Regions from separate parts of the Rhodoferax sp. GW821-FHT07G04 genome, predicted to be linked through region 2. Evidence: riboswitches for the same ligand, from Rfam matches in the RefSeq annotation. Region 2 holds a riboswitch; the other holds the start of a gene.
What was found. A riboswitch is a leader RNA that binds a small molecule or an ion and turns the genes downstream of it on or off. The one in region 2 is predicted to bind S-adenosylhomocysteine.
Positions count from the first base shown of each region.

Region 1: another riboswitch for S-adenosylhomocysteine. It lies ahead of ahcY (adenosylhomocysteinase); the one in region 2 lies ahead of AC07OO_RS16245 (homocysteine S-methyltransferase family protein).

Region 1 covers NZ_JBWKQD010000002.1:734,981-749,983, forward strand. The annotation lists gene AC07OO_RS12575 (anhydro-N-acetylmuramic acid kinase) at 1-534, shown strand, start outside; gene erpA (iron-sulfur cluster insertion protein ErpA) at 556-927, opposite strand; gene AC07OO_RS12585 (bactofilin family protein) at 998-1,396, opposite strand; gene AC07OO_RS12590 (DUF6776 family protein) at 1,420-2,148, opposite strand; gene rpsI (30S ribosomal protein S9) at 2,248-2,640, opposite strand; gene rplM (50S ribosomal protein L13) at 2,637-3,107, opposite strand; gene AC07OO_RS12605 (23S rRNA (adenine(2030)-N(6))-methyltransferase RlmJ) at 3,441-4,343, shown strand; gene AC07OO_RS12610 (YhgE/Pip domain-containing protein) at 4,360-6,300, shown strand; gene metF (methylenetetrahydrofolate reductase [NAD(P)H]) at 6,444-7,289, opposite strand; gene AC07OO_RS12620 (TlyA family RNA methyltransferase) at 7,293-8,102, opposite strand; gene ahcY (adenosylhomocysteinase) at 8,222-9,682, opposite strand; S-adenosyl-L-homocysteine riboswitch at 9,752-9,868, opposite strand; gene AC07OO_RS12630 (SDR family oxidoreductase) at 9,989-10,759, shown strand; gene AC07OO_RS12635 (DsbC family protein) at 10,855-11,439, shown strand; gene AC07OO_RS12640 (peptide chain release factor 3) at 11,516-13,147, shown strand; gene AC07OO_RS12645 (hypothetical protein) at 13,165-13,542, opposite strand; gene AC07OO_RS12650 (HAD family hydrolase) at 13,618-14,475, shown strand; gene AC07OO_RS12655 (PPC domain-containing DNA-binding protein) at 14,438-14,845, opposite strand; gene AC07OO_RS12660 (sensor histidine kinase) at 14,853-15,003, opposite strand, start outside.
Region 2 covers NZ_JBWKQD010000002.1:1,503,746-1,518,748, reverse strand. The annotation lists gene AC07OO_RS16250 (cyclic nucleotide-binding domain-containing protein) at 81-632, shown strand; gene AC07OO_RS16245 (homocysteine S-methyltransferase family protein) at 643-1,725, opposite strand; S-adenosyl-L-homocysteine riboswitch at 1,753-1,843, opposite strand; gene recQ (DNA helicase RecQ) at 2,111-4,042, shown strand; gene AC07OO_RS16235 (hypothetical protein) at 4,205-4,510, opposite strand; gene AC07OO_RS16230 (ATP-binding protein) at 4,668-7,001, opposite strand; gene AC07OO_RS16225 (threonine ammonia-lyase) at 7,089-8,363, shown strand; gene AC07OO_RS16220 (hypothetical protein) at 8,443-8,586, shown strand; gene AC07OO_RS16215 (phosphoenolpyruvate carboxykinase (GTP)) at 8,969-10,855, shown strand; gene AC07OO_RS16210 (hypothetical protein) at 10,996-11,412, opposite strand; gene AC07OO_RS16205 (LysR family transcriptional regulator) at 11,541-12,503, shown strand; gene AC07OO_RS16200 (metallophosphoesterase) at 12,500-13,351, shown strand; gene AC07OO_RS16195 (DNA ligase) at 13,379-14,314, opposite strand; gene AC07OO_RS16190 (TetR/AcrR family transcriptional regulator) at 14,361-14,990, opposite strand.

The DNA of each region.
Region 1 (15,003 bases), 770 kb from region 2:
AATGCGCTGATGGACGCCTGGTGCCTGACCCACACCAGCCAAGCTTTTGACGATGGCGGCCGCTGGGGTGCCCAGGGCCAGGTCCACGCTGGTTTGCTGACTCGGCTGCTGGAGGAGCCTTTCTTTGCCAAACCCCCGCCCAAAAGCACGGGCCGAGATTTGTTCAATGGCCCTTGGTTGGTCGGCAAACTGGTTGGCTTTGAGAGCCTGGCGCCGCAGGATGTGCAAGCCACACTGACGGAACTGACCGCGCTGTGCTGCGCCCGCAGCCTGCTGGCCACCAGCCCCAACTGCAACACCCTGGTGGTCTGTGGTGGCGGCGCGCTGAACGGGCATTTGATGGCACGTTTGCAGGTAGCCCTGCCCGGCTGTCGGGTCGCCTCGTCGGCCGAGTTGGGCTTGCCACCCCTACAGGTGGAGGCAGCCGCCTTCGCCTGGCTGGCCCGCCAAACGATGGAAGGCAAAACGTCCAGCCTGAAAAGCGTTACGGGCGCTCAAGGCGCCCGCATACTGGGTGGGATCTACCCGGCCTGACCGGATAGGTTTTTCAGCCGCTTAAGCCGAAAACGAAGACCCGCAACCGCAGGTCGTCGTGGCATTCGGGTTCTTGATGACGAACTGGGCACCTTGCAGGTCTTCCTTGTAGTCGATCTCGGCGCCCACCAGGTACTGGTAGCTCATCGCGTCGATCAACAGCGATACGCCGTTCTTGCTCATGATGGTGTCGTCTTCATTGGTGATTTCATCGAATGTGAAACCGTATTGGAAGCCGGAGCACCCGCCACCCTGCACAAACACGCGCAGTTTCAGGTCAGGATTGCCCTCTTCGGCGATCAGGTCAGCCACCTTGGCGGCCGCGCTGTCGGTGAACAGGATGGGCGCGGGCATTTCGGTGGGGGTGGTTTCGGCTAGGGCTACGGCACTCATGGGTGGACTCCGGTCAAATCAGTATTCAGGGGTTGCGGCGAATAGTACAGCAATTCGCTCGGGAATTCTTTTACTGGTTATTTGCCGCCAGCTTCAGTGTGGGCTTTTCCCCGTCCACCAACAGCAAAGGGCGCAATTGGCCGGTGATCAAGGCTCCCTGGTGCATTTCCAGGGCGGCATATTCCACATCGCCCTCGATGCGGGCCTTGGGCTGCAGTTCCAGCATCTTGCGGGCGTGGATAGGGCCCTTCACGCTGCCATTGATGATGATGTGGTCGGCGACCACCTCGCCGGTGATGCTGGCGATCTCCGAAATCACCAGAATACTGGCGACGTCTTCACCCGCGCGGATGTTGCCGGTGATGCAACCATCCACCCGCAGGCCATCGGTGAACGTGATGTTGCCAACGATCTCGCTGCCTTCGGCAATCAGGCTCTTGATGGGGGGCTGCTTTTTCTTGTTGAACATACGGCTATCCTCGGTAAAGAAAATTACAACTTGATGGATTGCGTTGCCTTGACAACCGCGCCGTCCATCACCTTGGCAGACATGCCCTTCACAACGACCTGGGCGGGAATGTCAAACGTGCCCTCCATGCGGCCGTACTGCTTGACCTTGATAGCAGGGGAGTCACCCGTCAGCGTGGTTGTCCAGGGCTTGCCGTCCAAGAACCCGGAGAAAGAGACCTCCAGCCGGCCATTGAACTCGGCCGGGTTCTTGCCCGACTGGATCACCAGCACCTGCCATTTTAACTTGTTGCCATTTTGCAGATCCGCCTGCAGGCTGCGTATGGCCAATCCGTCGCCACCCGCGGCCGGTATCAGTTTTTCAAAAAATCCTAGGTCATCACGCAGCGTGCGGTTGTCGGCTTCCAGTTGTTTGAGCTGGGCCAGCAGGCTTTCGTGCGAAGCCTTCTCGGCGGTGACCAAGGTGTCTGCGGTGTTGGCAATGGACTGCGCATGGTCGCGCTCCTGCCGGATCTTAGCCAACTCGGCCCGCGTTTCGACCAACTCGGTGCGCAGGCGCAGCATCTCTTCCTTGGAGCCCTTTTCAAGCCCGGCAATGTCCTTGCCAAACTCGAAGGCCCACAGGCCGATGGCCGCACAAAAGCCCAACACGATGGCGAGGATGGCCCAACGGAAAGGCCATGGCATGGCGCTGCGCACCGACATGCGCGGAGCACTGATAGTGAGGCGGCGGCGTAGGAGTTTGAATCGCATGGAGCGCGAAGTCTAGCAGTGCCATGTAAAACGGCCGCAAGGGTTTGCACCCTGGCGACCGCTCGATTTGCAACGGAGTGTTGCAGTGACGTGCGTCGATTAACGCTTGGAGAACTGCTTGCGACGGCGAGCGCCGTGGAAGCCGACCTTCTTACGTTCGACTTCGCGCGCATCACGCGTCACGAAGCCAGCTTGGCTCAGTGTTGGCTTGAGCGTTGCGTCGTAGTCGATCAGGGCACGGGTGATACCGTGGCGCACTGCACCGGCCTGGCCGGACTCACCGCCGCCAGCGACGTTGACCATGATGTCAAACGTTTCAGCGTGGTTGGTCAACAGCAGGGGCTGCTTGCAGATCATGATGGAAGTGCCGCGACCGAAGAACTTGGAGATGTCCTTGCCGTTCACGACGATTTGGCCGGAGCCTTTTTTCAGAAACACGCGGGCGACGCTGGATTTGCGACGGCCGGTGCCATTGTTCCATTCACCGATCATTTGGCGGCCTCACGTTTCACTGCTGCGGGAGAAATACCGGGGATGTCCAGAACCTTGGGCTGTTGGGCTGTGTGGGGGTGCTCAGCACCGCCGTAGACCTTCAGCTTCTTGATCATGGCGTAACCCAGGGGGCCCTTGGGCAGCATGCCCTTGACGGCTTTTTCCAAAGCGCGGCCGGGGAACTTGCCTTGCATGTCACGGAAGTTGGTGGACGAGATGCCGCCGGGGTAACCCGAATGGCGGTAGTACACCTTGTCCAGCGACTTGGCGCCGGTGACGCGCAGCTGGGCTGCATTGGTGACGATGATGAAATCGCCGGTATCAACGTGAGGCGTGTAGGTGGCCTTGTGTTTGCCGCGCAAACGGAGAGCAACTTCGCTGGCTACTCGTCCGAGGACCTTGTCGGTCGCGTCAATCACAAACCACTCGTGCACGACCTCAGCGGGTTTTGCGCTGAAAGTAGACATGAGAATTTCCTAAAAGGAGTTGGTTTGGCGGGCTCTTTTCCACGGTCGGCGTTCCTCTGATGGGAATCTCTTAGGTGGGGATACTCGGCGCGCGGTCGCGAGACGTTGCTCAGAGTGCTTCGCCGCGGAGCCACAAAATCGCTGCGAAGCCCATGATTATAAGACGTTTTGCCAAAAACTGCCAGTTTTTCAGGCAGGCCACCGTAGGGGTGGAAACCGTCGTCGCAGCAACCACTACCAAAACCGTAGCACTAAACGCAGCACCGGTGAGGGCTGGATGCCATTTACACCAAGCACACACCAGCCCGCATCCGGGGCGGTTACCATCCAGGCATGTTCAGTTACCGCCACGCCTTTCACGCCGGAAATCACGCCGACGTTCTCAAACACAGCATTTTGCTGGCCATTTTGCGGCACATGGTGCAAAAAGAGGCTGCGCTAACGGTGTTCGACACCCATGCCGGCGCCGGGCTCTACCGCCTGGACGGCGACTACGCCCAGACCAGCGCCGAAGCGGCCGAAGGCTATTTGAAGCTGGTGGCCGGCAAGCCCACGCAACCCCTGGCCCCGCTGCTGCAGGACTATGTGGACCTGGTGGCCGGTTTCAACAAAGCCGGCAGCCACAAGGTCTATCCCGGTTCACCCTTCATCATCCATCGCATCCTGCAAGAAGAAGCGCGCGACCGCGACAAGCTCAAGCTGTTTGAACTGCACCCCACCGACACCAAGACACTGACCGCCAATGTGGCGCAGCTGGAAGCCGGGCGCCAGATCGCCATCCTGCGCGAAGACGGCTTTGAGGGCGTCAAAAAATTCCTGCCCCCGCCCTCGCGCCGCGCCCTGCTGCTGTGCGACCCCAGCTACGAGCTCAAGACCGACTACGGCCGTGTCGTCGACATGGTGGCCGATGCGCTGGTGCGGTTTGCAACCGGCACCTATGCCGTCTGGTACCCCATCATCCCGCGCCCCGAAGCCCACGACCTGCCCAAGAAGCTCAAGACGCTGGCCAACAAGGCTGGCAAGAGTTGGCTGGGCGCCACGCTGACCGTCAAGTCCAGCAAGTTGTTGCAGGATGACGCGGGTGAAGTGATACGCCCGGGCCTGCCCGCCAGCGGCATGTTCATCATCAACCCGCCGCACACGCTGAAGGCCGGTCTGCAAAAAGCCCTGCCCCAGATGGTGGAGTTGCTTCCGCAGGACGCCAACGCTGCGTTCACGCTCGAATCGGGCGGCTGAAGGGGGCTGGCCGGCCATGCGCGTCTTTCACGATGCATTGGCGATCTTCCGCATGGAGGCCCTGCTGTTTCGGCGCTTCCCCAAGCTCAAGGTATCGGCGCTGGGGGTGATCATCATCCCGGCGTTGTACGCGCTGATCTACCTGTCCAGCGTGACGGATCCCAGCGCCCACACGGGCGACCTGAAAGCAGCGCTGGTGAATCTGGACCAGGGCCTGAACTACCGCGGCCAGGACGTCAATGTGGGCAAGGCGGTAGCCACCTCCATCCAGGAAAAGCGCACCTTCGGGTTTGTAGCCTACACCGACGAAGAGGCAGCCAAGCTGGACGTGCGCCGGGGGCGCCTGGCCTTCGCCTTGATCATCCCCAAGGACTTCAGCGCCAATGCCGTCCCTGGCCAAGAGGCTGCCGGCGGTCGCCTGGTGATGTACGTGTCCGAAGGCAACAACTACAACGGGGCCAACATCGCCAAACGCTTTGCGTCCGAGCTGGGCCACCAGGTCAATATCAACCTGAATGAGAACCGCTGGTCCTTGGTGCTAACCACCGTGACCGGCTCGCGCGACAAGCTGGCCGAACTGCGCCGCGGCGTTGCCGCCCTGAACGAAGGCGCCATCAAGTTGGACGCAGGGCTGACCAAGGCCGAAGCCGGCTCCAAGACACTGGCCAACGGAACGGACGGACTGGGTACCGCCGTCGTGCAGCTCACTGACGGGGTCAAACAATTGGGCGCGGGCCTGCGCACCATGGACCAGCAGCGCCCATCCGCACAAGACCTGGCCGCACTCAAGGCCGGTCCCTCCGAATTGCTGGCGGGGCACGCCACGCTGGCCCACGGCCTGCAAGAGCTGCACGAGGGCGCGCAGGAACTGGCCGATGGCAGCGCCAAGATGCGTGACGAGACCAAGGGCATTCCGCTGGTCGGCACCCGCATATCCGAGGGCGCTGCCCAACTCACTGCTGGCGCGACCCAGCTCACCGCTGGCCTGGAGGCGGCTCGCATCGGCCAGACCCGCCTGAACTACGGAACGGTGCGGCTCAACACCGGCATCGGCAAACTGACCGATGGCGTGACCGCCATGGGCAATGGCATACACACAGCGGCCAGCAAAGTGCCTGCCGACAGCAAGCTCGACGAGCTGGCCAGCGCCAGCCGCAGCGTGGGCTCCGGCGCGCAAGATCTGCGCAATGGCTTGGGCCAGTTGAAGACCGGCGCCAAGGAGTTGGCCTCTGGCCTCAAGCTGCTGAACCATTCCCTACCAGGCGACGTACGGGCGCCCGATGGCAGCCCGCGCGGCCTGGCCGACTCGGTGGAGCCCGTGGTGGAGATCGTGGCCCCGGTGCCCAACAACGGCGCGGGCTTTGCACCCAACTTTCTGGCCACCTCGCTGTGGCTGGGCGCGGTGATGTCGGCGTTCTTGTTCCACTTGCGCCGCCTGCCGGAGGCCGCAGCCGCCACATCACGGCCAGCGCGGCTGTTGGGCAAGCTGGGCATACTGAGCGCCCTGGTCGTGGCGCAGGCCATGGTCATCATGCTGATGTCCTTGTTCCTGCTGGAGCTGCAGGTGGCGCGCCTGGGGGCCTTCGCTCTGACCCTGGTGCTGAGCTCGCTGACTTTTCTAACGCTGATCGTGGCCATCACCCGCGCCTTTGGTGACGCCGGCAAGGCCGCCGTGCTGTTGCTGATGGTGCTGCAGTTGTCATCCGCCGGTGGTGTGTTGCCGGTGGAGCTGTCGGGCGGCATCTACCAGACCGTGAGCCCCTGGCTGCCGTTCACCTGGGTCATCAAAGCCCTGCGCGCCAGCATGTTTGACGCCTTTGACGGCGACTGGCTCAGCGCCTGGCGGGTCCTGGCCTTGATCGGAGGCGTGGCTTGGCTGGCCGCTTGCTTTATCGGCCGCTGGCAATTTGTCAGCCAGGCCGAACACCGGCCGGCGATGGAGTTTGAAGGGGTTTAGATTTCGTCACTGCCACCAATTGCGTCGAGCAGCAGAGCTGGGGTGAGCGACATAGTGAGGTAAAGGAGGAGGCCGAAGGCCGGGGGACACGAACGACGGCGCTTACCCCAGTTCTGCTGCGGCCCGTGTCGGGGCGCGCAGAGCTAGCCCGTCAACCCCAGCCGCTCGCAGAGGGCGATCGTCGCCACGCTCTGGTTCATCGTGTAGAAGTGCAAAGCGGGAGCACCACCGGCGCGCAATTGCTCGCACAGACTGGTCACCACATCCAGGCCAAATGCCTTGATGGACGCGGTGTCGTCACCAAAGCTCTGCAAGCGCAGGCGTATCCAGCGCGGAATCTCGGCGCCACAGGCATCCGAAAAGCGCATCAATTGGGTAGAACTGGTAATGGGCATGATGCCGGGCACCACCGGCACGTTCAGCCCCATCGCCGCCACATCATCGACAAACCGGAAGTAGGCATCCGGGTTGTAGAAATACTGGGTGATGGACGAGTTGGCGCCGGCCTTCACCTTGGCCGCAAAGGCCTGCAGGTCCGCCTCGGGGGAGCGGGCCTGGGGATGGATTTCGGGGTAGGCCGCGACCTCGATGAAAAAGTCGTCACCGGTCTCGGCGCGGATGAAGGCCACCAGTTCGCTGGCGTAGTGGAACTCACCACCGGCGCCATAGCCACTGGGCAAGTCGCCGCGCAGGGCCACCAGGCGCTTGACGCCCATGGCTTTCAACGTGGCCAACTGAGCACGCACCGTGTCGCGTGTGGCGCCTATGCACGAGAAGTGCGAGGCAGCGCCGACACCTTCGGCCAGGATTTCAGAGACCGCGTTGAAGGTTCCATCTTGCGTGGAGCCGCCGGCCCCAAAGGTTACCGAGCAGAACTCGGGCTTCAGCGCATACAACTGCTGGCGCACGGTGCGCAGCTTGGCCACGCCTTCAGGCGTCTTCGGTGGAAAGAATTCCACGCTGAGGGGAATGCGAGATATGTCGGACATGGGTTAGTTCTTCTTCGCGCAGATAAAAAACTCGCGGTTACCATCGCCACCGGCTATCGGCGAATCGAACCACGCGGTCACGGTCAGGCCCAGTTCGGCACAGGCCTCGCGCAGGCGCTGCTCGACGATGGGGTACATCGCGTCATCCTTGACGATGCCACCCTTACCCACCTGTCCAGGCTGCAACTCAAACTGCGGCTTGACCAGGGTCAGCAGCGTGCCGCCCGCCTTCAGGAAGGGCACAACCGCCGGCAGCACCAAGGTCTGCGAGATGAAGGACAAATCGCCCACCAGCACGTCAAACTCCGGCATAAACGGCTCTGCGTCTTCGGCCTCTGGATCAAACTGGCCGCCAGCCCCCGTGTAATTGACACAGGCCGCTTCGAAATCTGTAGCAACCAAGGAGCGGGCGTTGACACCCTCCACACACAACACACGGCCGTCTTCGCGGATGCGCGGGTGCAACTGGGCACTGCCCACATCCACTCCCACGACCAGGCGCGCGCCATGTTGCAGCAGGCAATCGGTGAAGCCGCCGGTGGACTGGCCCACGTCCAGGCAAGCCAAGCCATCGACCGACAGGCCCACCTGCTTGAGCGCCGCCTCCAGCTTCAGGCCGCCACGGGATACGTAGCGGGCCTCGGAGTCGTCGAGCAAGCGAATCTCGGCGTTCTCCGGCACTTCGTCACCGTTCTTGGCCACGCGCTTCCACGCCTCGCCGTGCAGCCATTCCACACCATCGGCAATCAGGCGCTGGGCCTGCGACCGGGTAGTGGCCAGGCCACGTTGGACGAGTAGTTGGTCAATGCGCATAATTTTCCAGTTGTTGCACCGCGAGCCCTCCCCTTACCAGGGATACCGCCGAACCGGCTTTGCCGGGCGGCTGGTATCGCCCCCTTGAGGGGGAGGCGCCGCAGGCGCTTCGGGGGTGTTCAATACCTGTAAGTGTTTTTCTTGTACGGACCAGCCTTGTCGACGCCGATGTAGGCGGCCTGCTCGGTGGTCAGTTCGGTCAGCATGGCGCCAACCTTCTTCAGGTGCAGGCGGGCCACCTTTTCGTCCAGGTGCTTGGGCAACACGTACACCTTACCGGCCTTGTATTCCTTGGGTTTGGTGAACAGTTCGATCTGGGCGATGGTCTGGTTCGCAAAGCTGGACGACATTACAAAGCTGGGGTGGCCCGTGCCACAACCCAGGTTCACCAGGCGGCCCTTGGCCAGCAGGATGATGCGCTTTTCGGCCTTGCCGTTCTTGCCCTTGGTGGCTGGGAAGATCACGTGGTCGACCTGGGGCTTGATCTCTTCCCACTTGCACTTGGCCAGCGAGGCGACGTCGATTTCGTTGTCGAAGTGGCCGATGTTGCAGACGATGGCCTGGTCCTTCATCGCGTCCATGTGTTTGTAGGTGATGACGTTCTTGTTGCCGGTGGTGGTCACGAAGATGTCAGCCTTGTCGGCGGCGTATTCCATGGTCACGACCTTGTAGCCTTCCATCGCGGCCTGCAGCGCGTTGATGGGGTCGATCTCGGTCACCCACACTTGGGCGCTCAGTGCGCGCAGGGCCTGGGCGGAACCCTTGCCCACGTCACCGTAGCCGGCCACCAGGGCGACCTTGCCGGCGATCATCACGTCGGTGGCGCGCTTGATGCCGTCCACCAGCGATTCGCGGCAGCCGTACAGGTTGTCGAACTTGCTCTTGGTCACCGAGTCGTTGACATTGATGGCGCGCAGGGCCAGCGTGCCCTTGGCGGACATTTCTTCCAGGCGCATCACGCCGGTGGTGGTCTCTTCGGTCACGCCGATGATGTTCTTCAGGCGGCGGCTGTACCAGGTGGGGTCCACCTTGAGCTTGGCCTTGATGCTGTTGAACAGGCAGGTCTCTTCTTCGCTGCCGGGCTTGGCCAGGACCTTGATGTCCTTCTCGGCGCGGGCGCCCAGGTGCATCAACAACGTGGCGTCGCCACCGTCGTCCAGGATCATGTTGGGGCCTTCGGCGGCGGTGCCCTTCTTGCCGTTGAATTCGAAAATGCGGTGGGTGTAGTCCCAGTACTCGTCCAGAGTCTCACCCTTGTGGGCAAACACGGGGGTGCCGGTGGCGGCAATCGCGGCGGCAGCGTGGTCCTGGGTAGAGAAGATGTTGCAAGAAGCCCAGCGCACGTCGGCGCCGAGGGCCTTCAGCGTTTCGATCAGCACGCCGGTCTGGATGGTCATGTGCAGCGAACCGGTGATGCGCGCGCCCTTGAGCGGCTTGGACTTGGCGAACTCTTCGCGGATGGCCATCAGACCGGGCATTTCGGTCTCGGCGATGGTCAGCTCCTTGCGACCCCAGGGGGCCAGGCTCAGGTCGGCGATCTTGTAGTCAGGGGTCTTGGAAACGGGTTTCAGTGCGCTCATGGTTTGCTCCAAAAAATAGTGGGGCCATTGGACTGCGCACAAACCGGGTATAGGCTCACCGCACAGACCAGTGGGTGAGCGCCGTTGACTTGCGTTGCCTTTTGTGGAGGCAACGTGTTCCGAGCCTCGCTCGCCGCCTGCGTCTGTTTCAGACCAGGGTTTCGAGCTGCAACGCTCCTCGGAAGTGGCCGATTATACGGAGCTATCAGCAGGCACGCCAAATAGCCCGCCTCCGATGTCACCTGCGTGGCTGACCCCGACACAATCAGGCCAGACACTGTGGGCAACCAACAGGAGTGCTTGTACATGGACATCCGAAACAAAGTCGCCATCGTCACCGGTGGCGCCAGCGGCATTGGCCGCAGCATCGCCCGCCGCTTCGCCGCAGACGGCGCACGCGCCGTGGTCGTGGCAGATCTCAACCTGGAACGCGCCCAGGCCGTCGCCGATGAGTTTGGGGGCCTGGCCGTGCGCTGCGATGTGAGCCAGGAGGCCGACATCCAGGCCCTGGTGGCGACCACACGCCAACACTATGGCCAAGTGGATGCCTTCATCTCCAACGCCGGCATCCTGGGCCGCATGGGCGGGCTGGATCTGGAAGACGCGTTGTGGAACAGCATGTGGAACATCCACGGCATGGCCCATGTGTGGGCGGCCCGCGCCGTGGTACCCGAGATGGTGGCACGGGGCGAGGGCTTCTTTCTGGTCACCGCATCAGCGGCCGGGCTGCTGACGATTGTGGAATCTGCACCCTATGCCGTGACCAAACACGCCGCCGTGGCCTTTGCCGAATGGCTGCGCATTGCCTATGGCCGCAAGGGCGTGCAGGTGGCCTGCCTATGCCCGCAGTCGGTGCAGACCGATATGACGGCCGGCACCGACGGTGGCTCGGCAGCGGTCAACGGCATCCTGGAGCCCGAAGCCGTGGCGCAAGAAGTGGTGGCAACCATGGACAACGGCAAATTCCTCGTGCTGCCCCATCCCGAAGTGGCGCAGTACTTCCGCAACAAGGGCCAGGACTACGAACGCTGGATCGGTGGCATGCAGAAGATGTACGCGCTGCACACCCAGGCCTAGGCAGCCCACTCCGGGTGCGCCGTGTCAGGCTGGTCGCCATCGCGTAAGCTTGGGTTTTGGCGCTGGCGCCATCACCCCTTACACGACGTTTCAATATGACACTTTCTGCACGCACCAAAGCCCTGATTCTCGGTCTCTCCGTGATGCTGTTCAGCCTGAGCGGCTGGGCCAAAGACGCACCACCACCCGGCGTGGCCAACCCGGCACAGGCCTTGGCGCAAATCAGCGCCCAGGCCAAGGGCTTCACGGTCGGGTCCGCGGCCAGCGCCAACACGGTGTACGTGATGTTCGACGCCCAATGCCCCCACTGCGGCCATCTGTGGCAAACCGTGCAACCGCTACTGGGCAAGACCCAATTTGTGTGGATTCCCGTTGCCATACTGAACCCCAAGAGCGGCCCGCAGGGCGCAGCGCTACTGGGCGCATCCAACCCCGAACAAGCCATGACCGCCCACGAGACGTCCTTGGCCACGGGCAAGGGCGGCGTCATCACCATGGGCAGCATGTCGCCCGCCATGGCGGCCGCTATCAAGGGCAATACCGACATCTTCAACCAGCTCAAGATTGAGTCGGTGCCCTTCATCCTGACCAAGAACGTGCGCACCGGCGAGCTGGTCAGCACGCTGGGTGCATTGGAAACCAAGGCCCTGGCCGACTTCATCGGGGTGGATGCCAACTGAGGAAAGCCCGGCAAAAGGGCCTTCCCCTTAAAATCACGCCCTTTGCCTCTGCCGCTGCTCGCAGCCACCTGCTTCCATGACTTTTCTTGCCGAGACCAAGCGTCGCCGCACCTTTGCCATCATTTCCCACCCGGACGCCGGCAAGACCACGCTGACCGAAAAGCTGCTGCTGTTCTCGGGTGCGATCCAGATCGCGGGCTCGGTCAAGGCCCGCAAGGCCAGCCGCCATGCCACGTCGGACTGGATGGAGATTGAAAAGCAGCGGGGCATCTCGGTCGCATCCAGCGTGATGCAAATGGCCTACCGCGACCATGTGGTCAACCTGCTGGACACCCCCGGCCACAAGGACTTCTCGGAAGACACCTACCGCGTGCTGACGGCCGTGGATTCGGCCTTGATGGTGATTGACGCGGCCAACGGTGTGGAATCACAGACCCGCCGCCTGATCGAGGTGTGCCGCCAGCGCGATACCCCCATCATCACCTTCGTCAACAAGATGGACCGCGAGGTGCGCGACCCGCTGGACATCCTCGACGAAATCGAGCGCGAACTGGGCATGCCCTGCGTGCCCATGACCTGGCCCGTGGGCCAGGGCAAATCGTTCGGCGGCATCATCAACCTGCGCACCCGCGGCATGACGGTGTTCGAGTCCGGCTCCGAGCGCCGCCCGCAGGACTTTGAAACCATCCCCGTCACCGACACCGAGACACTGACCAAGCGCTTTGGCTTCGAGATCGATGCCGCGTTCGAGAGCATGGAACTGGCCACCGGCGCATCGCCCGAGTGGGACCACGAAGCCTTTCTGGCCGGCAAGCAGACGCCCGTGTTCTTTGGCTCGGGCGTCAATAACTTCGGTGTGATGGAGGTGCTGGACGCCCTGGTGGAGCTGGCCCCCAGCCCCAAGAGCCGCACCAGCAGCGTGCTGGTCAACAAGCAACCCGTGGTGAAAGAGGTGCAGCCCGAGGACGAAGCCTTCAGCGGCGTGGTCTTCAAGGTGCAGGCCAATATGGACGCCAACCACCGCGACCGCATTGCCTTCGTGCGCATGGCATCAGGCAAGTACACGCCAGGCATGAAGCTCAAGGTCATGCGCACCGCCAAGGAGCTGCGCCCCACCTCCGTGGTCACCTTCATGAGCCAGCGCCGCGAGGCGGTGGACGAAGCCTTCGCCGGCGACATCGTGGGCTTTACGACCCATGGCGGCGTGCAGCTGGGCGACACCATCACCGACGGCAGCGTCAACCTGCTCTACACCGGCCTGCCCTTCTTCGCACCCGAGATGTTCATGACCGTGGTGCTGAAGAACCCACTGCGCACCAAGCAACTGCAGCAGGGCCTGGCCCAGCTGGGCGAGGAAGGCGCGATCCAGGTCTTCAAGCCCGAGATGGGCGGCAATATGCTCTTGGGCGCCGTCGGCCAGCTGCAGTTTGAAGTGGTGCAGCACCGCCTGAAGGCCGAATACGATGCCGATATCCGCCTGGAGGGCTGCCAGTACACCGGCGCGCGCTGGATCACCGCCGATTCGCCCAAGGAGCTGCAGGAGTTCATCAACGCCTACCCGCAGCGCATGGCCAAGGACGCGGCCGACACGCTGGCCTACCTGTGCACCAGCCCGTACGACGTGCGCCTGGCGCAGGAACGCTTCCCCAAGATCCACTTCCATCCGCTGCGCGAGCACGCCGGCTTGGCGCTGCAGTCGGCGGGCTGATACGGCCCGTCAGCGGGCTACTGGTACTGCCAGTTATTGGGGTTGTCGTCCGGCGCCCGGCACAAGGCGAGACCCACCGCCGAGACGGAGCCGCTGAAGCAGATAAAGATGGCCTGGTGGGTGGCCCACTGGGCATTGCAATGCTTCGTGAAGTTGGCCTTCAGGCGCCCTTTGCGGTGCTCGGCGGCCATCTTCAGCACGGCTGCGTTTTGGGCTTGGCCCTTATGCTCTATGACCAGTTCCCGCCACTCTTCAACCATGCTGTCGATCTTGTCCGCCGCGCGCTTGCAGGTGAAGGCCTGGTCACCCCGGGTTTGTGCAACTACCGGCGGAGCCCATGCCATCAGGGACAAGGCCATGGAGATCAGCAGGGTCTGAAAGACTAGAGGACGCACACGAATCTCCTGGAACATGGATGGCGCCGGCGCCGATACACTTGCACTCCCGCCACAGCATACCAACACGTGACCATGCGCCCCCTGCATCTTTGGCCAGCCAGTGAACGCAGCAAGATTGCCGGCGTATTCACCGACATCGATGACACGCTGACCACCGACGGGGCCATCACGCCAGACGCCCTGCAGGCCATGGCGCAACTCAAGGCCGCGGGGCTGACGGTCATTGCCATCACGGGCCGCCCCGTGGGCTGGTGCGAACCCTTTGCCGCCACCTGGCCCGTGGATGCCATCGTTGCCGAGAACGGTGCCGTAGCCCTGGTTCGCGACAAGCCACTTGAAGAAAATAGCCTGAAGCCCTCGTCGAGTGGACCTGTAGCGCTATCAAAACTATACCAACAGACCGCAGGCACCCGCGCCACCAACCAGGCGCGCATGCAGCAGATCGGCGCGCGGGTGATGTTCGAAGTGCCCGGCGTGTTCATCACCCGCGACGGCGCCGGCCGCGAGACCGATCTGGCCTTTGACTACCACGAGCACGCCCGCCTGCCCCCCGCCACAGTGCAGCGCGTCGTGAACCTGCTGCAGGGCTTTGGCATGCACACCACCGTCAGCAGCATCCACATCCACGGCTGCTTTGGCGACTTCAACAAGTGGCAGGGCGCCAACTGGATCGTCCGCGAGCTGCTGCAGCGCGACCTCGCGCAAGAGCTGGACCACTGGGTATTTGTCGGCGACTCGGGAAACGACCAAGCCATGTTTGAACACTTCACGCACAGCGCGGGTGTGGCCAATATTCGCCGTTTTGAAGCCCAACTGACGCACTTGCCACGCTATATCACGCCCAGTGAACGTGGGGCGGGGTTTGCGGAAGTGGCCGCAGCGATTGTTGACGTCAACGCGCCCGCACCACCAGTTCGTCATACCCCGTAACCGCATCGGGCTCGCGGGTAAATGCCCAGTCCGGTAACAGGGCCAGCAGCACCTCGGCCGTAGTCCGCACGGTGCAGCCCAGCGCCACATGGCCGCCCAGCACCTGGCCGGTGGAAGTACCCAAAGCCATATGCAGGTGGGAGCTGGTATGGGCGCCATCACATGCCACCGTGCCCGATAGGCTGAGGATTTCCATGTCACCCGTCAGACATTCGGCCTGATCGGCCCCGGCAAACCGAAGGCCGGCAGCAGACAAGCTGCCAATGCCGGACAGCACGAAGGCAGCGCGGTAATCCTGACTCTGAACAACGGCCTCCAATGCCAAGCGCAGGTCTTGGCCGGGTTGCAGACGAATGGGCTGGGTTTTCATGGCAGCATCAATGCCGCTTGGAATCGGGCGCCGTGAATGGCAGTAGCAGCGTAAAGACCGTGCCGGTGCCGGGCGTGCTCTGCACCGACATGCGACCGCCCAGCGGGCCATAGACCATGTTGTGCGAAATGTGCAGGCCCAGGCCCGTGCCGCCCTGG
Region 2 (15,003 bases):
AATTTTAAAGGAGAACCCGTGCCCATTGCGGGCCGCCGTGGTTTACCATCGCTTTCATCCCCACCCCACAGCCCGCGGCCATGAGCTCACCTGACGACACCAGCCCCCGTGTACGGGCGTTTGAAACCGCCGCCGAGCTGCTGACGGCCCCCAATGCGCTGATCCACCTCACGCTGGAGGAGGCCCGCGTTGTTGTCGGTTACATGACGCCGCGCTTCATCCCGGCCAATACCACCTTCATCAAGGAAGGCGACGCCGCCGACGAAGGCTTCATGGCCTTGCTGCTGGAGGGCGAGGTGGTCGTGGAAAGTGTCACCGTCAGTCGCACCGAGCCGCTGACGATACGTGTGCTAGGCCCCGGTAGTCTGGTGGGCGAGGTGGGCCTGGTTGACCGCGAGCCACGCTCGGCCTCCTGCACCACCAGCGCCGATTCGCTATGCGCCATCCTGGCGCGCGATGCCTTTGAAGCCCTGATCAACGAAGAGCCGCGCATCGGCTCCAAGCTGCTGCTGGCGATTGCCGCGCGTCTGGCCGAGCGCCTGCGCGACAACGCCCGCAAGCTGCGCCTCTATGCCAAGCTGGCCAAGGCGATGCAGCTGGAGATCGACCGGGCGTTGTTGCCACGGGCCTGATCCGAGGCGTTCAGACCGCTTCTTTGTAGAACATATTGCGCCGCACGCTGCGCCCGGGCAGCGGCGCCACCGCATGGGCAATCGCGCCAATGTGGTCCGGCGTCGTGCCGCAGCAGCCGCCCACGATGTTCACCAGCCCCTCGGCGGCGAACTCACGCACCAGGCGGCTGGTTACGTCCGGCGTCTCGTCAAAGCCGGTGTCGCTCATGGGGTTGGGCAGGCCGGCGTTGGGGTAACAGCTGATGTAGGTGTCGGTGGCCACGCGGTTCAGCTCCTGGATGTAGGGGCGCATCAGCGCGGCACCCAGGGCGCAGTTCAGGCCAATGGCCAGCGGCTGGGAATGGCGCACGCTGTGCCAGAAGGCTGTGACGGTCTGGCCACTCAGAATACGGCCCGAGGCATCGGTCACTGTGCCGCTGATGATGATGGGCAGGCGTTCGCCGCTGGCTTCGAAGTATTCGTCAATCGCAAACAGCGCGGCCTTGGCGTTCAGGGTGTCGAAGATGGTTTCCACCAGCAACACGTCGCTGCCGCCTTCGACCAAAGCCTGGGTCTGGTCGTAATAGGCCTGGCGCAGCTCTTCGAAGGTCACGTTGCGGGCGCCGGGGTCGTTCACATCGGGGCTGATGCTGGCTGTCTTGGGCGTTGGGCCCAGGGCGCCGGCCACAAAACGGGGCTTGTCGGGCGTGCTGTATTTGTCGCAGGCGGCGCGGGCCAGTTGGGCGGATACGAGGTTCATCTCCACGGCCAGGTCGGCCATGTCGTAGTCGGCCTGAGCCACGGTGGTCGCGCCAAAGGTGTTGGTTTCGATCAGGTCGGCGCCGGCGGCCAGGTAACGTTCGTGGATGTCGCTGATCACATCCGGGCGGGTCAGGCTCAGCAGTTCGTTGTTGCCTTTGACATCCTTGGGGAAGTCCGTGAAACGGTTGCCCTGGGCGCCAGGGCCGGTGTAGCCCTCGCCGCGGTACTGGGCCTCGCCCAGCTTGAAGCGCTGGATCATCGTGCCCATGGCGCCGTCCAGGATGGCGATGCGGCTGGCCAAAATTCCGGGCAGGGCCTGGCCGCGGGTGTAAGCAGGAAGGTTCTTGGTCATGGGATGCGGCTCACTTTCTCGGGTGCAGACAAGTGAGCGCAGTTGGCAAAACCCAAGCCTGGCGGCCTGTGGCGAACTGTGTGCACAGTGCCGGGCCGCTGCAGCGCTCCTTGGGAAGAGCGCATTTTAGACCAGTGCGTAGCACCGTGCCGATAGCCCGATGCGTAGCCCTTGGAGCCTGGGTGGCCGAGCGTTCTGCGCAGGTAAAGGAGGAGCCCACGGGCGCAAGCCTGTGGGCGGGGGACACGGAGCAGAACGCTCGGCCACCCAGGCTTCAAGGGCGGTCATGCCCGACAATAGGGCATGCCAACCGGGGTTCCTCCCGGATAACTCTGCATGATTTATGGCGATAGCCCTCGTATTCATTGCGTAATGCGCTACTACTTTGATAGCAACTGATTCATCCGCCATTTCCAGCGAAACCCTCCACGCCATCCTGGAAGAGGTTTTTGGCTACCCGCAGTTCCGCGGGCCGCAGCAGGCCATCGTGGAGCACGTGGCCAATGGCGGCGACGCGCTGGTGCTGATGCCCACCGGGGGCGGCAAATCGCTGTGTTACCAGATTCCGGCCATTGCCCGCCAGCGCGCGGGGCTGGGCGTGGCGCTGGTCATCTCGCCGCTGATCGCGCTGATGCACGACCAGGTGGGCGCCCTGCACGAGGCCGGTGTCAGCGCCGAATTTTTGAACTCGACACTCAGCAGCGAAGAGGCCTACCAGATCGAGCAACGCCTGCTGCGCGGCGACATCACCTGCCTGTATGCCGCGCCCGAGCGGGTGACCAATCCGCGCTTTCTGGCGCTGCTGGACTCGCTGTACGAGCGCAACCAGCTGAGCCTGTTCGCCATCGACGAGGCCCACTGCGTCAGCCAGTGGGGCCACGATTTCCGCCCCGAATACCGTGCGCTGACCGTGCTGCACGAGCGCTACGCCGCTGTGCCGCGCATGGCCCTGACCGCCACGGCCGATGCGCTGACGCGTGACGACATCGTGGAGCGCCTGCAGTTGCAAGAAGCCCAGACCTTCGTCAGCAGCTTTGACCGCCCCAACATCCGCTACACCATCGTCGAAAAACGCGAGGCCGTGCAACAACTGCTGCGCTTCATCGAGCGCGAGCACGAGGGCGACGCCGGCATCGTCTACTGCCAGTCGCGCAAACGGGTGGAAGAGGTGGCCCAGACCCTGGTGGACGCTGGCATCCGCGCCCTGCCTTACCACGCGGGGCTGGACAGCCGCGTGCGCCAGGACCACCAGAACCGCTTTTTGCGCGAGGACGGTGTGGTCATGGTCGCCACCATCGCCTTTGGCATGGGCATCGACAAGCCCGACGTGCGCTTTGTGGCCCATCTGGACATGCCCAAGAACATCGAAGGCTACTACCAGGAAACCGGCCGCGCCGGCCGCGACGGCCTGCCGGCCTACGCCTGGATGGCCTACGGCCTGCAAGACGTCGTCAACCAGCGCCGCATGATCGACGAGAGCCCGGCCGGCGAGGAATTCAAACAGGCGCTGCGCGGCAAGCTGGACGCGCTGCTGGGCTTGGCCGAGGCGACGGATTGCCGCCGCGTGCGCCTGCTGGCTTACTTTGGGGAGCAGATGGGGGAGGGGGCTGTGGCCGCCGGCGATGCGGATGTGGCCAGCGGTGGTGCGCGCTACCGTTGCCAGAACTGCGACAACTGCCTGACCCCGCCCGAAGTGTGGGACGGCACGGACGCCGCACGCAAGCTGCTCAGCACCATCTACCGCATCCAGCAGTCCAGCGGCATGTCATTTGGTGCCGGCCATGTGATGGACATCCTGCGCGGCAAGACCACCGAAAAGGTCACCCAGCACGGCCACACGGCACTCAGCACCTTTGGCATCGGCGCGGAATTCAGCGAAGTGCAGCTGCGTGGCGTGCTGCGCCAACTGATCGCCATGGGGGCCGTGGCCGTGGACGCCCAGGCCTTCAACACGCTGCAGCTGACGGCCCAGTCACGGGCCGTGCTCAAGGGTGAGGTGGCGGTGCAGCTGCGCGAGTCCGTCTCCACGCCCGCCAGCCGCAAGAGCAAACGCTCGGGCGCCGGTTCTGCGGCAGTCAAGGCGCCGATTGCACTGGACGGGGATGGTTTGGTGCGCTACGCGGCGCTAAAAGCCTGGCGCGCCGAGGTGGCCCGCGAGCACAACCTGCCCGCCTATGTCATCTTTCACGACGCCACGCTGGCTGCGATTGCCAAACGGGCGCCGCAAACCCTGGACGATCTGCAGGGTATCAGTGGGATTGGGGCCAAGAAGCTGGAGGCCTATGCGCAGGAGGTGCTGCGGGTGGTGAACGCCTGAGCCTGACTTCGGACTTGGCTGGACCAGACAGTCGAGCCGCCGGGCGAGGGTGAACGCCAAAGTGAGGTAAAGGGGGAGGCCGAAGGCCGGAGGACACGAACGGCGGCGTTTGCCCCCGCTCGGCGGCGGGCGCCTACCTCAAGCGCACCGCCAAAAATAAACTTACTGAACCGTCGTACGGCGACGGAAGCAGGTCTCGTAAGACATGGCCGCACCCGACATGGTGTTCTGCAGACGGGCGATCGCGCGGCTATGGCGCTTGCCACCCTTGGCGTCGCAGACGTGCTGGCTGTGGTGCTGGATCAGGGCTTGCAGCTTGTTGCGGCAGGCATCCAAAACACCGGCGAAATTCAGGGCGATGTACGCGGAATGGTCGGCATTGGTGTGGCGGAATTCATCGGACCAGTAGTCAAACAGTTGCCACTGGTAGGTGCCTTTTTCAGGAACCTTGATCGTCTCTTTGTTCATATCAACACGTCAAAATGAAGAAGAATGGATACTTCTCAAGGCGCCTGGCTGTGCTTCCAACGGGCCGGCGATTGATGCATCCGCGTCCCTGTATGACGCACGAGCGTGCTAAACGGTTGACAGTTCTTTACAGATTTGGCCCCCCAAAAGGGCCAAATTAGTGGAAAAACCCTATTCCACGGGCCTCGCGCACCTCGGGTTTGATGCGATGCTCGGCCTCCAGCTGCTCTAAAAACTCGGCCGGCGACAGCTGAACGTCCAAAATGGCCGCCTGCCGTTTGACCGAGGAAAAGTCGCCAACACAGAGTTGATCCAGCACTAATAGACGCTTTTCCAGGGCCGGGTCCAGCTGCCGGGCATCACCACCGCAGCCCTCGGCCACAAACAAGGCCAGGCGCTGGTCCCGGCTGAGTGGCTTGAACTGGATCTTGAAGGTAAACCGGCGCAGCGCGGCCTGGTCTATGCGGTCCATCAGATTGGTCGTGCAGATGAAGATACCGCGAAAGCGCTCCATGCCTTGCAGCATTTCGTTGACTTCCGAGACCTCGTAGCTGCGTTGCGCACCCCGGCGATCCTGCAGGAAGCTGTCGGCTTCGTCCAGCAGCAGGACGGCGTTTTCGGCCTCCGCGTCGCGGAACATGGTGGCCATGTTTTGCTCGGTCTCACCGACGTATTTACCCATCAGGTCGCTCGCCTGGCGCACATGCAGGGGCTGGCCCAGCGTGGCAGCAATGTGTTCGGCCAGCGCGGTTTTGCCCGTGCCGGGTGGGCCATAGAAGCACAGGGTGCCGTGGCTTCTGGCCTGCAGGGCCTGCACCACGCGGGGGATCTCGAAGCGGCTTTCCACATTCAACCACTCGGGCTTGTAGTGGTGGGCGGCCAGCCGGCGCGCGCCATCGGCCGTGCGGTTGCCCAAAGCCATGTCGGCGTTTTTCAACTGCCGCTCAATCAAGGTTTCCAGTGCGTTCTCGGGCTCGGCCGCGGGGGGCTGCGCGGTGTTGGCCAAACCGGCGAAGCGCACGGCGGTGCGAATCTGGGCCGGGGTCAGCCCTTTGCGCTGGGCCAGGCGCCCTACAAAACCCTCGGATACGGCGACCCCATTCAGGGTTTTGCGCACCAGTTCTTCGCGGGCACCCGGCGGCGGCGATTTGAGCTCCAGGTGGTAGGCGAAGCGGCGCCTGAAGGCAGGGTCGATCTGCTCAATGCGGTTGGTGACCCAGATCGTGGGCACCACGTTCGACTCCAGCACCTGGTTGACCCAGGCCTTGCCGCTGACGCTGCCATTGGGTGGTGCCGCCGTCGCATCGGCGCGGGCCATCCACTGCGCGGCCTCGTTGGAAATCGGGGGGAACACATCCTCCACCTCATCAAACAACAGCGCGGCCTGGGCACTGCCTTTGAGGAAAACTTGGGCGATCTGCAACGAGCGGTAACGGTCCCGCCCGCTTAAGGAGTTGCCGTCGCGGTCGGCGTACTCCACCTCGAACAGATCCAAGCCGGCAGCCTGCACGACCACTTTGGCCAGCTCGGTCTTGCCGGTGCCGGGTGGGCCGTACAGCAGCACGTTGATGCCCACCTCTTGGCGGGCCACGGCATTGGTCAACAAATTGCACAAGACTTGGGCGTCTTCGGCGACAAAGGCAAAGTCGTCCATGCCCAATGCGCTTTTGGCCGAGAGGCGCGTGAACACGGCCATCAGTTCCGCTTGGTCGCGGTAAGGGCGCATCAGCACGGGGGGCAGTTTTTCGCTGACCTTCATCAAATCGGCCAGGTCGGTGATGTTGTGCTCGGAAATCAGGTTTTCGACCAGCCCAATGCGTTCCAGCCGCGAACCCGCGCGCAGCGCTTCGGCGACTTGGTCGGGGTTGACGCCGGCCACTTCGGCGATGGCGGCATAAGCCTCCGGCGCATTGTTGACCTTGAACTCCACGAGGATGCTGCGCATGTCGCGCTGGTAACGGGCCAGCGTGCCGTACAGCAGCAGCGCACGCTCGGCCTTGTTGAGCTGCAACAGGCCGGCCAGTGCATTGATATTCTTTTCGACCAGCGTGGACTGGCGTTTCAGCGAGTGGCGCAACCATTCGCCGGTGACGGTCAGCACCGAGATCAGGTCCTTGGGCTGGTCCTTGGCATATTCGTCCAGAAAGAAATACAGCGTGGCCTCGTCATACGGTCCGCGCCAGGCGCCGTGGCGGGCCAGGAATTCGGTTGCGTCCAGAGCCTCGTGGCCGCGCCACAACTCGTTGCTGACACAGCGACGCGCCAGAAATTCACGCAGCCGGGCCAGTACCGATAGCGGCCACACCAGATGGCGGCCGGCCAAGCCGACGATGCCGTTGAAGTCGCGGCGCACATTGAGCCCGGCGCCCTGGCGCGTGGCCAGGGTTAGCACAAAGTGCGAACACATCAAATCCAGAACCGGCGCCTCCAGCAGGCCCGGCGACGGGATCAGATGCCCACCCAGGGGCTGGGACAACAAACGCTTGGCCATCAAATGCCTCCAGCACAGTTGTTTACGGGGCCACCATACAGCAGACTGGCGCAAGATGGAAGTCTTAAAAAGAAGATTTCTGGCTAGATGAGAAAGTCAGTGTGGCCGCGCGCAGGCACGGGTTCGCCCCGCGATGCGGCTAAAAAGCAGCACAATGGCGGGATGATTGAATACCAAGACATCCAGGCGGCCGAACAACGGCTGCAGGGCCATCTGCTGCGCACACCCTGCGTGGCTTCCCAAACCCTGTCCGAGATCACCGGCGCACAGGTGTTCCTGAAGTTTGAAAATCTGCAGTTCACCGCCTCTTTCAAGGAGCGTGGCGCCTGCAACAAGCTGGCCCAGTTGACGCCGGAGCAGTCGGCGCGCGGCGTCATCGCGATGAGCGCGGGCAACCATGCTCAGGGTGTGGCCTACCATGCGCAGCGCCTGGGCCTGAAGGCGGTTATCGTGATGCCGCGCTTCACGCCTGGCGTTAAGGTTGAGCGCACCCGCGGTTTCGGCGCCGAGGTCATTCTGCATGGCGACACGCTGGAGCAGGCCCGTAGCCACGCCTATGCGCTGGCCGACGAGCGGCAACTGACTTTTGTCCACCCCTACGACGATGACGCCATCATCGCCGGCCAGGGCACGGTCGCGCTGGAGATGCTGGAAGACGTACCCGACTTGGACACGCTCATCGTGGCCATCGGCGGCGGCGGCCTGATCTCGGGTATGGCTACGGTGGCCAAGGCCTTGAAGCCGTCCATGCAGGTCGTGGGTGTGCAGACCGTGCGCTTTCCGGCCATGTTCAATGCCATTGAGGGCACGCAACACCCCCAGGGCACCAGCACCATTGCTGAAGGCATTGCCGTGGGCACGCCGGGGCGCATTCCGATGGACGTGATCCGTGCCCGGGTGGACGACTTGCTGCTGGTGGACGAAGGCGATATCGAGCAGGCCCTGGTCATGTTGTTGGAGGTCGAAAAGACCTTGGTGGAAGGTGCCGGCGCTGTCGGCCTGGCTGCCTTGCTGAAATATCCCGAGCGTTTCAAGGGCAAGCGCGTGGGCCTGGTGTTGTGTGGCGGCAATATCGACCCACTGCTCCTGGCCGCCATCATCGAACGCGGCATGGTGCGCGCCGGTCGTCTGGCCCGCATACGCGTAGGCGCGCGGGACGTGCCCGGCTCACTGGCCCGCATCACGGCCACCGTGGCCGAGGCTGGCGCCAATATTGAAGAGGTGCACCACCAGCGCGCCTTCACCACGTTGTCGGCGCAGAACGCCGAGGTGGAATTGGTGGTCCAGACCCGCGGCCATGACCATGTCAACGAGGTGTTGTCGGTGTTGCGGCAGGCCGGGTTCGACGCCCAACTGGGCTGAGTGCGGCGCAAAACTTGGTCCCAGGCCAGCGTATAGGTAAAATCGGCCCCAATTTCTATTGAAGCCTTGAAGGAATTCCATGTCTGCAGCTCCCTCTACTCCGCCGTCTGACCAAGCAACCGATCCGGTTGAGGCCATTGTTCCCCTGATTCCCTTTGTCTTGCCCGTCGTTGGCGGCGTGTTGATCTTCTTGCTGGCCTTCATCGCCGTGTACATGGCCTAAGGCCGCCTCAGCGCCTCTTTTTCTTTATCCCCAACCCCGGTACGTGCGCGGCTCAGCCAGCACGGTGCCGTGGGTCCCACCCCTCTCCTGATTTTTCCCGTTTGCTTGCTGTTGTGTGCTGCTAGCGCACAGGCCCTATTGCGCGTGCCGCAGGGCTGAAAGTACCGGCATTGTGCACATAACCTCATGCAAGTTTTGCATGAATGTTGTCGGTAACCCACATGTAACCGCGGTACCAGTTCTTAAAATAGAAGGTACCCGCCCCTGGAGTCTGCGCGAGACAGGGGGACGGTTGTATCCACGGTTTTGTGCAAAACGTTTTCTCAAAGTTAAAGGGTGGCCTTTATTTTGAAAAGACGATTTTCAAACTAGGAGCTACCGTATGAACGCACCCATGATGCAGGGCTTGAAATTGAACACGCCCAGTTACGTCAAAAACCCCAGGCTCATTGCCTGGGTGGCCGACATGGCCGCACTGACCAAACCCGATGCCATTTACTGGTGTGACGGTTCCGAAGAAGAATACCAACGTCTGTGCCAGCAACTGGTCGACGCCGGAACCTTCAAAAAGCTCAACCCCGCCAAGCGCCCCAACAGCTTCCTGGCCTGCTCCGACCCCACGGATGTGGCCCGTGTCGAAGACCGCACCTACATTTGCAGCGAGAAAAAGGAAAATGCCGGCCCCACCAACAACTGGATGGCCCCAGCCGAGATGCGCAAGCTGCTCGAATCGGGCCAGGCCGACGGCACCCCCGCGCTGTTTGACGGCTGCATGCGCGGCCGCACCATGTATGTGGTGCCGTTCTCGATGGGCCCACTGGGTTCGCACATCGCCCACATCGGCATTGAGTTGTCCGACAGCCCCTATGTAGCGGTCAACCAGCGCATCATGACCCGCATGGGCAAGGCCGTGTACGACGTGCTGGGTGTGGACGGCGAGTTCGTGCCCTGCATGCACACCACCGGTGCCCCGCTGGAACCTGGTCAAGCCGACGTGAAGTGGCCTTGCAACAAGACCAAGTACATCGTCCACTACCCCGAGACCCGCGAAATCTGGTCCTATGGCTCCGGTTACGGCGGCAACGCCCTCTTGGGCAAGAAATGCTTCGCGCTGCGCATCGCGTCCACCATGGGCCGCGACCAAGGTTGGCTGGCCGAGCACATGCTGATCCTGGGCGTGACAAACCCCCAGGGCAAGAAGTACCACGTAGCGGCGGCCTTCCCCAGCGCCTGCGGCAAGACCAATTTCTCGATGCTGGTACCACCCGAAGGTTTCGAAGGCTGGAAGGTCACCACCATCGGCGACGACATCGCCTGGTTGAAGCCCGGCGCGGATGGCAAGCTCTACGCCATCAACCCCGAAGCTGGCTACTTCGGCGTGGCCCCTGGCACCAACACGCTGACCAACCCCAACTGCATGGCCAGCCTGGACAAGAACGTCATCTTCACCAATGTGGCGCTGACCGATGACGGCGACGTCTGGTGGGAAGGCATGGAAAAGGACGCCGGCAACATGCCTGCGCACCTGATCGACTGGCAAGGCAAGGACTGGACGCCGGCTATCGCCAAGGAGACCGGCGCCAAGGCCGCCCACCCCAATGCCCGCTTCACCGTGGCTGCGACCAACAACCCCGCACTGGACGCACAGTGGAACGACGCCAACGGCGTGCCCATCGACGCCTTCATGTTCGGCGGCCGCCGTTCCACCACCGTGCCCCTGATCACCGAAGCCCGTGACTGGGTCGAAGGCGTCTACATGGCCGCCACCATGGGCTCCGAAACCACGGCAGCCGCTGTGGGCCAGCAGGGCGTGGTACGCCGCGACCCGTTTGCGATGCTGCCCTTCATGGGCTACAACATGAGCGACTACTTCCAGCACTGGCTCAACATGGGCGAGAAACTGGCCAAGAGTGGCGCCAAGCTGCCCAAGATGTACGCCGTCAACTGGTTCCGCAAGGGTGACGACGGCAAGTTCGTCTGGCCCGGTTATGGCGAAAACATGCGCGTGCTGAAGTGGATGATCGACCGCATCGAAGGCACGACCCCCGGCAGCGAAAATGGCTTTGGCGTGAGCCCGGCCTATTCCGAAATCAACTGGACCGGCCTGGATTTCAGCGCCGCCCAGTTCGCCAGCGTGACCAGCCTCGACAAGGACGCCTGGAAGCAAGAATTCGCGCTGCACGCCGAGTTGTTCACGCAACTGGCCTACCACCTGCCCCAGCAACTGGTCGATACCAAGGCCAAGCTGGAACAGCGCCTGACCGCGTAAGCGATTGATTCTGAGCGATTGATCCCGGGCCGCCTGGCACTAACAAAATACAGGCGGTCCGGTGGCCAAACCATTTGAAGTGGCCAAAAAGAAAGCCACCGCAATGCGGTGGCTTTTTCAATGGGCCAAAGAAACTGTTTTTATGCTTGGTGTTCGCTGCGCAAGGCTGCGATCTGCAGATCGCGCATCACGCGGTGGTCTTGCTGGGCCAATTGCAGCATGGCTTCGTCGGACCGGCGCTCGGCGCGGGCACGCGACCAGCGGGCCAGGGCAATAGCGGTCGACTCCGCCAGACGGCGCATTGGCGATGCCGACAAGGCCATTGCTCCGAAGGCCAGGGCCCACAAACCGACCCAGACAGCCAGCAGGTGGCCATCGGCCCAGGTCTCGATCAACTGATCGGCCACGACCAGCATAGCGGCCAAAGATGCTGCCAGCAGCATGCCGGCCAATGTGCGGGAGCTGAAGAAATCGAACGAGAAACGGCCGGGTTTGGCCGAGCGCGCCGCCACGCTGGCGGGTGTGAAATAAGGATGGACAGTGGTACTACGGGCCATGGCAACCTCCGAAGATGGGTTGAAAGAAGACGTGGAATTCAAAAGCATGGTGGCATCTTAGGGTTTTTACTAATATTATTCAACTTTATGTTGGTGATGTTTGGTATTCATAGGATTTATGATTTGCCATGTCTCCTGCTAACCTGCGCACCCTGGACCTGAACCTGTTGAAGGTGTTGGACGCCGTCATGGCCGAGCGCAGCCTGACCCGCGCGGCCCAGCAGCTGTCGCTGACCCAGCCGGCCGTCAGCAATGCCCTGCGGCGCCTGCGCGAAGCACTGGGGGACGAACTGCTGGTGCGCAAGGGCCGCAGCCTGGAGCCCACGGTGCGCGGCCTGGAGCTGTGGCAGGCCGTCCGCGACACGCTCAAGCGCCTGCAGGCCGCGCTGTCGCCCAGCGTGTTCGAGCCGGCTAGCGCCACGACCACTTTTGTGCTGACCATGGCCGACACCACGGCGGCCGAACTGCTGCCGCCGCTGGTCGCGCTGATCACCGCGCATGCGCCGGGCGTCTCGCTGCGCGTGGTGCCGCTCACCACCCGCGACCCCCGCCGTATGCTGGACGAGGGCCATGCCGACCTGGCGATTGGCTACTTTCCGGCCGCTATGAGTGACCTGACGGCCCGTGCGCAGGCGGGAGAGGCCGTGTCCTTCCTCCACCACCGCTTGTTCCAGGGCGACTATGTCTGCGTCATGCGCAAGGGTCATCCACTGGCCAGCGGTCCGCTTACGCTGGACCGCTATTGCGCGGCCCGCCACATGCTGGTCAGCTTTTCGGGGCGGGCCTTTGGTTTTAATGACGAGGCACTGGCCTCCTTGGGCCGCAAACGGCACGTCGTGCTGACCGTCAACCAGTTTTTCACCGCGGGCAAGGTCGTGGCCCACTCCGATCTGCTGACTGTGCTGCCGCGGCATTTCATCAACGTCACCGGCTTTGCTGACCAGCTCGTGCTGCGCGAGCTACCCTTTGCGGCACCCACCATCCAGGTGGACACGCTATGGCACCAACGGCAAGAGGCTTCCAGTGCCCATGCCTGGCTACGCGCCCAAATCGAATCCTTGGCGTCCACCGCCTTTGTCGTCGCCCCATGAAACTGCAATTGCTGTCCGACCTGCACCTGGAGGCGCACCCGCACTGGAAGGCCGAGCCCGCGCCGGGCGCCGACCTGCTGGTGCTGGCCGGTGATGTCGGCTCCTACCAGCCGGGTTCGCAGCTGGGGGACGCCGACTTCGGCCTGGGCCAGTTCTCGCCCCACAACGGCTGGCCCACGCCCGTGCTGTTTGTGCCCGGCAACCATGAATACGACGGCATGGACTTCGACGCAGCCCACGACCGCCTGCGCGCAACCTGCGCGCGGCTGGGCCTGGTCTGGCTGGAACGCGAGACCGTGGTGCTGGGTGGTGTGCGTTTTGTCGGCACCACGTTGTGGTCCGATTTCGACGCACTGGGCCCGACCGCCGGCACGGCGCCCCCCGCGCAGCGGCACGGCGCGCCACCGGTCAACCCACTGGCGCAATTGCTCAAGGCGCGTGACAAGGCCTTTCGCGCCGCCAACTACTACCTGCGCAAGACCGAGACCACCCGCAATGGCGAACCCTGGCTGGCCGAAGGTTTGCGCGAACAGGCCCTGGTCTGCCAGGAATGGTTGCGTGACGCGCTGGCCACGCCGTTTGACGGCACCACGGTGGCCGTCACCCATTTCGCGCCCAGCCTCAAGAGCGCCGACCCGCGCTATGGCCTGGTGCCGGGCACGGCCGGCTTTTGCAATGCGCTGGACGATCTGTTGCCACTGGCGCAGTGGTGGCTGCACGGCCACCTGCATGCGCCCAGCGACTACATCCACCGCGGCTGCCATGTGGTGGCCAATCCGCTGGGCTATGCGCGCAAGAACGAGCAGGTCAGTTTCCAGTCGAAGTGCTTAATAGAAATCGGGCCCTAGCCCTCGTCAAATCTAATTAATTGGCTATCAATTTGATAGCGAACGCGTGGACGGCAGGCCTTCAGACCGGTCAGAAGCCATGCGCACAAAGCTGGCGAAACGCGGCACACCCGCATCGGTCGACCCCCGGAACCGATAGGTCACCACACTGCCGACCGGCGGCGGATTGCGGCGCTGCGCATCCGACAGACCGGAGCCAATCTTGAAGCGCACACCGGGCGCCGCGGCATTGCCGCTGACCACGCTCTCTACCAGCAGCGCGCCCAACATGCCGGCGTACTTGCCGTGCCCGCCCTGGTGGCCCAGCACGCGGGCCTCGGCGTCCTCATGCGGCTTCACCTTCAGCAGATCGTCATTGCGCGCGGCGGTGTACAGCGATGCGCCGCGGTGCAGCACCAGGCCCTCACCCCCGCCTTTGACCACGCGGTGCATCTGCGCCATCAGTGCCGTGTGGGTGGTGGCGCGGGTCTGTATGACGGCCACGACCCAGGGTTGCCCGATCTGCGTGACCGCAGCATTCAACGCCCCAATGCGTTCGCTGAACGGGCCGCCCTGCGCCGGCATGTCAAACACCATGAAACGCATGCCGCGCCAAGCGGCGTCATCCGGTGTCTGCTGGCGCACCGTGGAACTGGCCCGTGCAAACTGGCCGTGGCCGGCCCACAGTTCGCCGTCCAGCGGCGTGGCGGGCCAGCCTGCGGTGAACCACGGCGGAGTCTGCACGCGTTCACCGCCACGTGTCAGCAGTTGCTGGCCGTCCCAGTAGCCGCGCACACCGTCGTACTTTTCGCTGACCCAGTAGTCGGTCAGGTCCACGCCGGGGCGGTAGACCTTGGCCAGCATCAGGGGAGCGGCCTCGGGGGCCGGGGTCTGGGCCAACGTGGGAATGCCCGCCAACCCCGCAACACCTCCCGTGCAGGCCAGCAGGAAGAGACGGCGGTTCAAGCGCAAGGGTAAATGCACGGCTGTGCTCCTGAATTTAGAGCGAACAAATCAGAACTGACGAGGGCTAGCGGGCATTCAACCCATCGAAGCAGGTGGACAGCACCAGGTCGATGATCTCGGCGTCGCTGTGTTGACCGCCCATCTTCAGAAACTCCAGCACCGGATCGCAGGCGCGGGCGTACAGCGTGTACAGGATGGCGATCGCGGGCAAACGCGGGTTGATGGTGCCTTGCTGCTGGGCCGCTTCGATCCACTCGCCCAACTGGTCACTGACTTCAATCAGGCCATTCATGTAGTCGCCATTGCCGATCAGCGTGGCGCGCAAGCTGGAGTTCTGGCTGGGCAGGGAGGGCATCTCGCCCCCGAGTTTGAGTTCCATGGTCCAGCGCACCACGGTGCGCAGCTTGTCGAGTGGGCTGGCGTCGGTAGGCAGGCCCTTGAGGTAGCGCTGGGCGCGGCGCATCACGTGCACCATGGCGGCGGCGGCCAGGTCTTCCTTGCTGGGGAAGTGCTTGTACAGACTGGCCTTGGCGATGCCCACCTGGGCGGCCACCTCGTCCACGGTCATCGCATCAAAGCCCTTTTCGGCCAGCAGGCGGTTGACGGCCTGGATGATGGCGTCTTCCCGCGCCTGCAGCATCTGGGTTTTGAACGAGACCTTGGGGGCGGCGGTGGCGGTGGGGCTGGATGGCATGCCCACAGTTTAG